Regions from separate parts of the Paenibacillus sp. FSL R7-0048 genome, predicted to be linked through region 1. Evidence: riboswitches for the same ligand, from Rfam matches in the RefSeq annotation. Region 1 holds a riboswitch; each other region holds the start of a gene.
What was found. Region 1 has a riboswitch for cobalamin ahead of NSQ91_RS06890 (RCC1 domain-containing protein). Riboswitches for the same ligand answer to the same signal wherever they lie in the genome.
Positions count from the first base shown of each region.

Region 2: linked by a shared signal. The riboswitch ahead of NSQ91_RS02455 (anaerobic ribonucleoside triphosphate reductase) and the one ahead of NSQ91_RS06890 (RCC1 domain-containing protein) in region 1 are both predicted to bind cobalamin.
Region 3: linked by a shared signal. The riboswitch ahead of NSQ91_RS03920 (S-layer homology domain-containing protein) and the one ahead of NSQ91_RS06890 (RCC1 domain-containing protein) in region 1 are both predicted to bind cobalamin.

Region 1 is NZ_JBBORF010000001.1:1,581,965-1,585,253, reverse strand. Features, by position in the region: gene NSQ91_RS06890 (RCC1 domain-containing protein) at 166-1,977, opposite strand; cobalamin riboswitch at 2,388-2,579, opposite strand; gene sigK (RNA polymerase sporulation sigma factor SigK) at 3,007-3,289, opposite strand, start outside.
Region 2 is NZ_JBBORF010000001.1:564,818-568,106, reverse strand. Features, by position in the region: gene NSQ91_RS02470 (hypothetical protein) at 1-117, opposite strand, end outside; tRNA gene NSQ91_RS02465 (tRNA-Thr) at 352-423, opposite strand; gene NSQ91_RS02460 (MTH1187 family thiamine-binding protein) at 517-825, opposite strand; cobalamin riboswitch at 1,204-1,438, shown strand; gene NSQ91_RS02455 (anaerobic ribonucleoside triphosphate reductase) at 1,681-3,289, shown strand, end outside.
Region 3 is NZ_JBBORF010000001.1:900,825-904,113, reverse strand. Features, by position in the region: gene NSQ91_RS03920 (S-layer homology domain-containing protein) at 1-1,946, opposite strand, end outside; cobalamin riboswitch at 2,110-2,310, opposite strand; gene NSQ91_RS03915 (cellulase family glycosylhydrolase) at 2,652-3,289, shown strand, end outside.

The sequences.
Region 1 (3,289 bases):
AAAAAACACTACGCTCCAAAAACAGTGTTATTATTATAAATTGAGAGGACCATCGATTGAGTAACAAAGAATATTTAGTTCCCCACAAATCATTTTGATTACTCATCACGAAAAACATTCTATTTTTTCTTTTCAAACTAATTATTTTGAAACGCTATTATACAGCTACTTTATTTCCTTTGTAATTGCAGATAGTAAATTACCATTACTATCGTATACAAAGTCACGGCGGTAGCTGATATTCCCTTTATGAATGATAATAGCTGTTAACCTATTAGCGGAATCATAAATATATTCGTAATCCTGTCTAATAGAAGGTTGTAGAACTGTTACTGGAATATTTGAATAAGAAATTAATGAGTCATTCCCTAATTGACCCTCTGTATTATTCCCCCACGTAATAAATGAAGAGCTAGTAAGTGCTATACTATGCGAATTTCCAGCATCTATTTTTATTACATCATTCAGAAAACTCTTACCGCCTATCGCTTTTACTTGAGTAGGAGTAAGTTTTCCTAAAGTTGTGCCATCTCCAAGTTGGCCCATGCTATTCTCTCCCCAACTCCATACTGTTCCATCTGACTTTAGTGCTAATGAATAATTACTTCCACCGCTAATAGCAATTACATTATTTAATAAACCAACTCCGTTTGGGCCCTTGACTTGGACTGGATAGCGCCGTTCTACTGTAGTACCGTCTCCAAGCTGCCCTTTATCATTTTGCCCCCAGCCCCATACTGTTCCATCTTCTTTTAAAACCAAATTGAAATTGTCCCCAGCACTAATAGCTTTAACTCCTGTTAACAAAGAAGCATTACTGGAGCCCATTTGCACTTTACTAGGGAAACTCTCATCATTAAGAGATCCATTTGCTAACTGACCATGATTATTGCCTCCCCAAACATAAACAGTTCCAGTTGACGAAAGTGCTATAGAATGTATTTCACCAACATCAACAGCAATAATATCCATAAGATTCCCAACCCCGTTAACACCTTTAATTTGTTCCGGAGTTGTAATAAGTTCTAATCTATCGACTCCCACTTGCCCTCGTTGATTATCTCCCCATCCCCACACTGTTCTGTTAGATTTAACAGCGAGGGTATGGTAAAATCTACTACTGATATTATTTACATTTGATAATCCAGAAATTGGAGTTGGAGAGACAACAAAATCAGTCTGATCTCCAGCAGGTCCCAAACCCAAAAAACCATAATAATTGAATCCGAAAGCCGTCACTGTACCGTCAGTTTTCAAAGCATATGAACTAAAAGTTCCACCAGTAAATCCTTTATTCATCGACACCACATCGGTTCCAGCCAACTGAACTGGTTTATTGCTAGATGGAGTAATAAAGTCCCCCAACTGTCCCATTTCATTACTTCCCCATAACCATAGATTCCCATTTTTTTCTATAAAACCACTTTTATCTATACCAGCATATATTTCCCCATGTTCTAAAACACCCCGAGTTAAAGTAGAGGGTAAACTCTTTGCGCTTTCATTTAAAGACATGATTTTGGAGTTATTATTTTGAGATATAGATTCTATTAATAATTTTTTTTTAGCGCTCTCATTGCTAACAATTTGAAACTTCAGGAAGTAGCTATCATTTAATTTTTCTCCATTTATATCCTCAAGTGAGTAAGGAGGAATATGTAATGTATAATCATGACCATCTTTCAATTCAATTTGTGGACTAATTATCAGTTGATCCCTCTCAATTGATTTCTTTATATTTATCACCTTATTACTATCAAAATCTACTAATCTAATTAAATGAAAAAAATTCCCTTCTCTAATAATGTTTTTTAAATTCACCTTTAACGAGGAATCCTCCAATATGCTTATTATTTGTGTCTCAGGTGCAATTAACTCCTTTTGTTGATTTACACCATCCGCACTCACTAAAGATAACTGACTAATCGATATAACTAAAAGAAATAAGATAATTAATAACGAATAATATTTCTTCATATTTATTTTTCTCTCCCATTTAATAAATAGTTCCAGTTAATTAGTTGTTATCTACGATACTAGATAGGATGACTGGGATAATAAACTTCGGATCCAGCAAAATAACTAAACAGACAATACAAATGATCGTGTAAAACCAAACAGCTCATAAAAAAATCAACAAATTCTTAGATATTGAAAGATACTTTCATTTAATCAAACCGTAACTTTTTTTTATTTTTGTCCGAAATCTATACATCGACAACATGAAACTAACTAATAATTACTTCATTCCAAATGAACCTTTACCATTAATAATTTATTAACAACATTATTTCCAATGTAACAAGTACTTTATTAAAGTAATTCTATAAAAGAGTTTCACTATTGAATATAGACATAAAAAAACCTCCTTCCCATCCTCGTGGGATTCGTTGGATATATTTATGGCAGGCATTCTGGCTTCGCAGTTCATTAAAAAACCCACCATTAACATTAAGCAGTTAATGATGGAATTTTAATGTGCGTTCACAGTGGCGGGACCGCGTGGGAATTTCACCAACATTCCCCTTTTAAGCTAGATAGGATATTCCTATGCAATCACCATAAATATTAACAGGAATAATATACCATGAATTATTATGAAGTGCGACAGACAAAAACACCTAAGGAAGATTCGTATAATGGAATTACCACCACATCCATTGCGTGGGAGAATGAAACCATGAGTTACACACACCTTAACAAAACCGAACGCAGTCATTCACTTCGCTTGGGATGGACCAATCACAGATTGGCAAGTAACTAGACAAAAATCACTCCACCATTGATAGAGAGTGGAATAGGGGGAGTAGCAGTATGATGACACAGTAGAGATTGCGCAGACTACCTACACAACATCAAACCTCTCCTAATCAATGGGATGATCCATAGTGCAAAGGGAAAAATTCCCCATCATGTTAACGATAAAAAAACAACTTCTCCGTAGAAAAGTCGCTTTTCAAATCTCTACTGTCTATCGAATTCTATTTTTTCATAACTTAGAAGACCCTACCGCTTCGCCTTATAAAACTCATGATACAACTTCATGAGCGCCCTCTTCTCTATCCGCGAAACATAACTCCGCGAGATCCCCAACTCCTTGGCAATCTCCCGCTGTGTCCGCTCTTCTCCACCTGTATCCAATCCAAACCGCCCAACGACAACTTCTTTTTCCCGGTCATCCAGAATATCAAGGTTACGATAAATCTTACTCTTTTCGATCTTCAGATCTACTTCTTTAATGACATCATCCGCTTCCGAACCGAGGATATCAATGAGTGTAATTTCATTA
Region 2 (3,289 bases), 1.0 Mb from region 1:
GTTTTCATTAGCGATTTCGCGCCATGTCTTATCTTCCTTGATACGTTTCTCCAGAAGAACAGGGAACGGCATTGGCTGTCCATCATATTCGACTTCAGGAAAGATTAGGCCATTCATCAATAAATATCACTCTGGATACTTATTCACATGTTCTCCCCAATCTGCAGGAAGCGGTGCCCCGATGTATCGGAGATTCTATTCTAGGAACCCGAAAAGAAGTGGAGAAAATTGACGAGACACCCACTTTACTCGGATAAAGGGTAGAAGAATGGAAGAAGTCAGGGGGATTTAACGAAAAATGGCACGGTCCCGGAATCCCGGAAAACCGCGCCATTGCGCCATTCTTAGATATGCTGGTGAAGGGAATTGAACCCCCGGCCTACGCATTACGAGTGCGTTGCTCTACCCCTGAGCTACACCAGCTTAACGCTGTTTTTCTGCCAAACAAAAAATATTATACAACTTTCAGCCAGAAACGCAAGCCTATTTCTCCCTGTTTTCCGCCCTCCTAAACTGCTAATCCACCTGTAGCTTACGCTCCACAGACTCTAACTTTCCACGGCTAGTAGAGGGTTTATCGCGGCGGTCGTCTATTTTAAGTGAGGTAGAGACACGTTCTGCACCTGCGGCAAAAGGAGACTCATGCAAAGCCTCTACCGCGGCAAAAATGCGTTGCAGAGGCCCTTCGATGATCGTACCCATAGACGTAAGTTCATAAGTAATCCCTTCTACTGTCTTCAGCACCCGCTGCATATCCGCAACATAGCTGCTAAGACTGGTACTGCCTGTTCCAATTGGAATAACTGTAACTTCAGCAATAGGCATGAGAATACCTCCTCGAAATTTTATAGTAGCTGTCTCCTTCCATTGTAACAATTCCACCGCTCTGTCACAAACTAAGCAAGATTATCCTCCCTTATCTCTTCTATTTCTTCTGAATACTCCAAAATATGACTTTGGGCTAAGAGTATTTTCTCATGAGCAAATTCTAGGGTCATCTGCACTATATTTATGGACTCTTTGTGGCATCTTTTCGGACAATTTATGAATCATTTTGCATCTCCCTGTGGATCAATTGTGGATTACTTATGGACAGCCTGTGGATCATTTGTGGAGTACTTTTAAAGAACCCGCTCCCCGCGCGGGTTTTCTAAAAAACTGTTTACAAACACAACATCTTGGGTTATTTTTATCTAACGACAACAAAATATAGTGGAGACAGGCGCTTTGATCCTTAACCGGATTTAGAGCTTAATAGGGAAGCGCGGTGAGAATCCGCTGCGGTCCCGCCACTGTAACCGGATGGCCTTCTTAAGCTTCTGGGAAGCTTGAGAATCCACATCTCCCGGCAAATGCCACTGAGGGTTAGGAACACCCTTGGGAAGGCGCCGAGAGATCCCACGGAAGCCAGGAGACCTACCTGTTTCGACGACACCAACTATTGATGCCTGCGAGGAACAGGGATGGTGTCCGCATGCGGTCATCTACGTAGAGACCTCTGCAAATATCCGTGTGGATATTTACATAACGCATCGGGCATTTTCTGCCATCCTCGGGTAGGGGATGCTTTTTTTATGTAATCTGAACAAATATACGACTGCTTATAGCAGTCCAACTTCTTATGGATATATGGATTTGATGATAGATGTTTTTCTTTTATACTGAGAGGAGAGCTGTACAATGACGTTGTTGGAGAGACAATTTAATGGAGTAGAAAATGCACGGGAAGTTCTTTTAGAAGAGCTCATTGATTTAGGCCGGGATATTATCGACAGTCGGGATATGGACCTATTGCGCGAGAATGCCAATTTGAATGGAGAGAGTTTCTCCGGTAAAATGAGCAAGTTCGGCAGTGAATATTCAAAATGGTACGCCCGCAATTTTACGATGCCGCCACAGCTAGTGCAGGCTATTGATGACAATGTCGTCTATGTGCATGATCTGGATCAATACGCGATTGGAACGACGAACTGTATTTTTATCCCGTTTGATAAACTTCTCCGTGAAGGTTTCAATACCGGCAACGGCAGCGTTCGTCCTCCGAACTCAATAATGACAGCTATGTCTCTGGTAGCGATTATTTTCCAATCCCAGCAAAATGCTCAATATGGTGGTGTATCCGCCAATAAACTCGATTACGATCTGGCACCTTATGTAACCAAATCCTTCGCCAAGCTGTTCCGCAAGGGTCTGGATTATTTTGAAGAAGGACAAGCTGACGAATCTTTGGGCGAGATTACGATGAGCCGGACCGATCTGGCGGAGTCATATCCAAGAGCGTTCCGTTTTGCACTAAAGGAAACCGAAATCGAAACCCTGCAAGCGGCTGAAAGTATGGTACATAATCTGAATACCATGTCCAGCCGATCCGGTGGACAAATACCGTTTACCAGCATCAACTACGGTACTTGTACTTCACCAGAAGGTCAGCTTGTGATCAGTTCTCTGCTAACCGCAACTATGAACGGACTTGGCAGCGGAGAAACACCAGTGTTCCCGATTCAAATCTTCAAATGCAAGCAAGGAATCAATCAACAGCAAGGCGATCCTAACTATGAACTGTTCCTAAAAGCAGCTGAATGTTCTGCGCGCAGACTATATCCAAACTTCGCTAATCTGGACGCTCCGCTCAACTTGCAGTATTATGATTCAAGTGATCCTGATACGGAGTTCGCTACAATGGGCTGCCGAACCCGAGTGCTCGGTGACCGTTTTGGGCGTAATCATTGCTCTGGGAAGGGCAACCTTTCCTTTAATACACTAAATCTGGTTCGGCTAGGTCTGGCACACGGCACAGTAACAGGCAGACGTACCGTCGCAGACGAAGCTGGCTTCTATGAAGATCTAAATCATTATATGGATATTGCGCTGGAAGGACTTCTCCATCGCTTCCACATCCAAACCGCACAAAAAGCTAAAGCTTCCGATTTCATGATGCGAGAAGGCGTTTGGGAAGGCGGCGAACATCTTGCACCCGATGACACTGTAGGCGATCTGCTGAAGCATGGCAGTCTGTCTCTTGGCTTCATCGGTATGGCGGAATGTATGAAAGCTATGTACGGCAAACACCATGGCGAGGATATGGAAGTTCATGCCAAGGCGCTGGCTATCGTGCGTCATATGCGGGACTATTGCGATCGGAAAAGTGAGGAACTGGATCTTAACATCACCCTGTTCGCTACTCCAGCAGAAGGTTTGTCCGGTAAATTCACCAAAGTTGACCGCAAGGTACTGGGTTCCATTCCGGGCGTAACCGACCGTGAATATTATACGAACTCTTTTCACATCC
Region 3 (3,289 bases), 680 kb from region 1:
GGTTGTTCCAGTTGCACATCATTCATATCAAAGAGACGGTTGCTATGATTGATCAGACGATCATAGGACACAAGAGCATACGTACCTTGGTCCGTCGCCATATTGTCCACTTTGTCTGTGAGGATATGCTTAAATCCACCCTCAGGTGCAGCAAAGCTAAGTAATGCATCAATAAGCGAATTTCCACTTTTAACAAATCTAGCGTCAGTGTGCGGATCTACGCCTACACCAGTTAAGGCTACAATTACCTGCGAGATACTCTCGCTGCTAGTGCTTCCCCAGCTTGTAAATCCGCCTTGATTGTTTTGGTTATCGGACAGCCATTGGATGGCCCGATCCACGGCAGCTTTTACATCATCACGGGATGCATAATAAGGTGCAAGAGCTTGCATCGCCATCGCAGTCATATCGACATCGGCTTTGGTTACGCCTAATTCCCAGCCACCAGCTTCTGCTGTACCTTTTTTAACCTCTTTATCTAAAATGTACTGAACTAGTTTTTCTCTTGTGGTCTGTTCTGTAACTCCATCAACTACAGGAATCTCATAGTTATGGCTATCTAGCGCAATCAGAGCAAAAATCGGACCATTATTGCCTTGCTTTTGGATATATTGATAATCAGCGAGTGCTTTTCTCAGATCATATCCCGCAACATTTGTGATATCTTTTCCGATAGAGGTAAGTCCTAATATTGCTCTGGAATTCTCTGTGCTTTTATTGGCGTCGAGTTTTCCATCCTCTTTAATGATTGATGCTATTTTCGTTGCTACATTGTTGTAATAAAGATCGTAATAACCGTTAGGTACTGTATAGTTCGCCCGGGCCAGAGAAAGGATCGACCATTCTCCGCTGCCTGTTCCAAACGTTGGATTCTTTACAGTATTTAAAATATAAGCAAGGTTTTTATCTAACTGTTGTTTGACGGCAACTGAAGTTTCCAGTTTGTAAGTAACCTGATAAGTTACATTTGTTTTGTTTCCAGCTCCGTCAAGAGCCGTTACAGTAATTGCATTACTGCCTGAATTCAGAGTAGCTTTATACTCCCCATTTGCAGGTGATAAAGTAACTCCATTCAGCTTCACTTCTGGAGTAATGTCACTATATACATTGTCTGTGACAGCTACTTTGAAGCTTATTTCTTTATTGGATACTTCCTGTTTATCTTGTATGCCACTTACTGTAATAACAGGGGGTTCTATGTCTAATGCATTATTAAGACCGACAAGCGCATGATCTACACTTATTTGAGAGCTTGCCATGTTTTCGAGCACGGAATAGGCTTCATAAACTGCCGATTGCACTACTGGTCTGTCCAAAATAGTTTCTTTATTAGGGGCACTGTTAATCTCGGCGATTTCCGCAGTTAAAGCATCCTTATTGGCAAGTTGAACTGGGATTTCCCCCCAGCCGCCAAGATCAGAACCATAGCCATAAGTGGTGAACTGAGTTCGAATGATGTCACCGTCTTGAGGCTTATAATCGGTCATCCCAAACGGAGGAAACACATTATTTACTGCATACATCCAACCCGACATGGAGGTGTAGTCAAACTGACTTAACCACTCGGGGTCTGCTTTAGTGCTGACTGTATTCCCATCGGCTGAAATCATATCTAAAATATATTGTGGAATATTGACTTCGCTTCTGCCACTATCTTTAACTTCTGATAAATAAAAACCACTATCTATATTTCCTAAATATCTATAATTCCCATCACCTAGCGCACGTGTTATTAAAGATGCGCCATTATCGCCTTCATAAATCGGAACTTTAATAGGTTCCTTAATATACCCTTGGCCTAAGGTGAATTTCTCTACGGATACAGATACATACCCTTTAAGGGTAGAGCTTGCTCCATCTGCTTGAGCCGGGATTACACTTGTAGAGAATGTCGTAATAAATACAGCTACAATAAGTAACCACGCTAAAAACTTATTTTTCTTCATTTTTCCATAACCCTTCCCTTCATACCTATGATAAAAAACAGAATAAACTTTCTCATAACCACAAAAAAACCACTCAACATAAACGTCAAGAGGTTAAGATAGTGAACCACAGTAATAGCTGGCAAACACTATTCAAGCACCTCTCTATCGATCGTAGAGTTTGATGGTGTAACAGAAAAAGGCAGATATTCTGGCTCAAGTATCATCACCCTTGCTGCCTTCCCAGTTTCCCAGTGGCATTTTGCAAGGACTCCTCTTTCACAGCGGCGGGACCGCGCGGGATTCACACCCGCTTTCCATTTAACCAATCTATGATTGTACTTCCGCAACATTCATAGTTGGCACCTATTTCTAATTTTAAATTTTCATGCTTCATCATATCTAATATATATGCTTTTGTCATGTTATATTTCTTTTTTGTATAACGGGCAGCTAGAGATAATCCTATTGAATAACCAATTTCTACGAGTAGGGTTATTCAAATAATTTCTTTATCCAAGTGTGGGGTAAATTAATTTAAATCACTAATTCTTATATGAATTTACCACAAATTAGTAAGGTACTCGCTAAGTGTATTCTATGTTAGGGTATATTCAGAAAGCGTTTACAAAATAAAACTGGAGGTGTTTGTATTCATCTAACCACCGAGTACAGCGTCAAAGCCAGGTCCAAGCATCCTAAATTTATCTCACAAAGGAGAATTCAATGACTACGCGAATCCAGAAATCCTTCTTATCATTGACACTTGTCACCGCTCTTCTGCTCTCTCTGTTCTCATCCATGGCCGCAGCTGCAACTAAGGACGAGCAACAAGCTAAGGCAGCGCCAAAGAGTAAGATCCAATCCTATGTAGACGAAATGCAGCCCGGATGGAACCTTGGCAATACTTTAGATGCTACAGGTGAGGATGAAACCTCCTGGGGCAATCCACGTGTGACCCAAGATCTTATTAAAAAGATCGCCGCTCAAGGCTATAAAAGCATTCGGATTCCTGTGACCTGGGATACTCACATGGGTGCGGCACCAGACTATACCCTAGAAAAGGCCTACCTCGACCGTGTGGAAGAAGTTGTCGGCTGGGCACTGGACGCCAAGCTTTATGTCATGATTAATGTCCATCATGATTCCTGGCTATGGGTAAGCCATATGGAAGAAAAACACGATGAAACGCTGGCGCGTTATGATGCAGCCTGGACTCAAATTGCCGATCGCTTCAAGGACAAATCCGATAAGCTGATGTTCGAGAGCATAAATGAGCCTCGGTTCACCGATGGTGGAAGCACGGACGAAGCAAAAATGGAGCAAATGCTTACTGAACTTAATAACTCTTTCTATCAAATCGT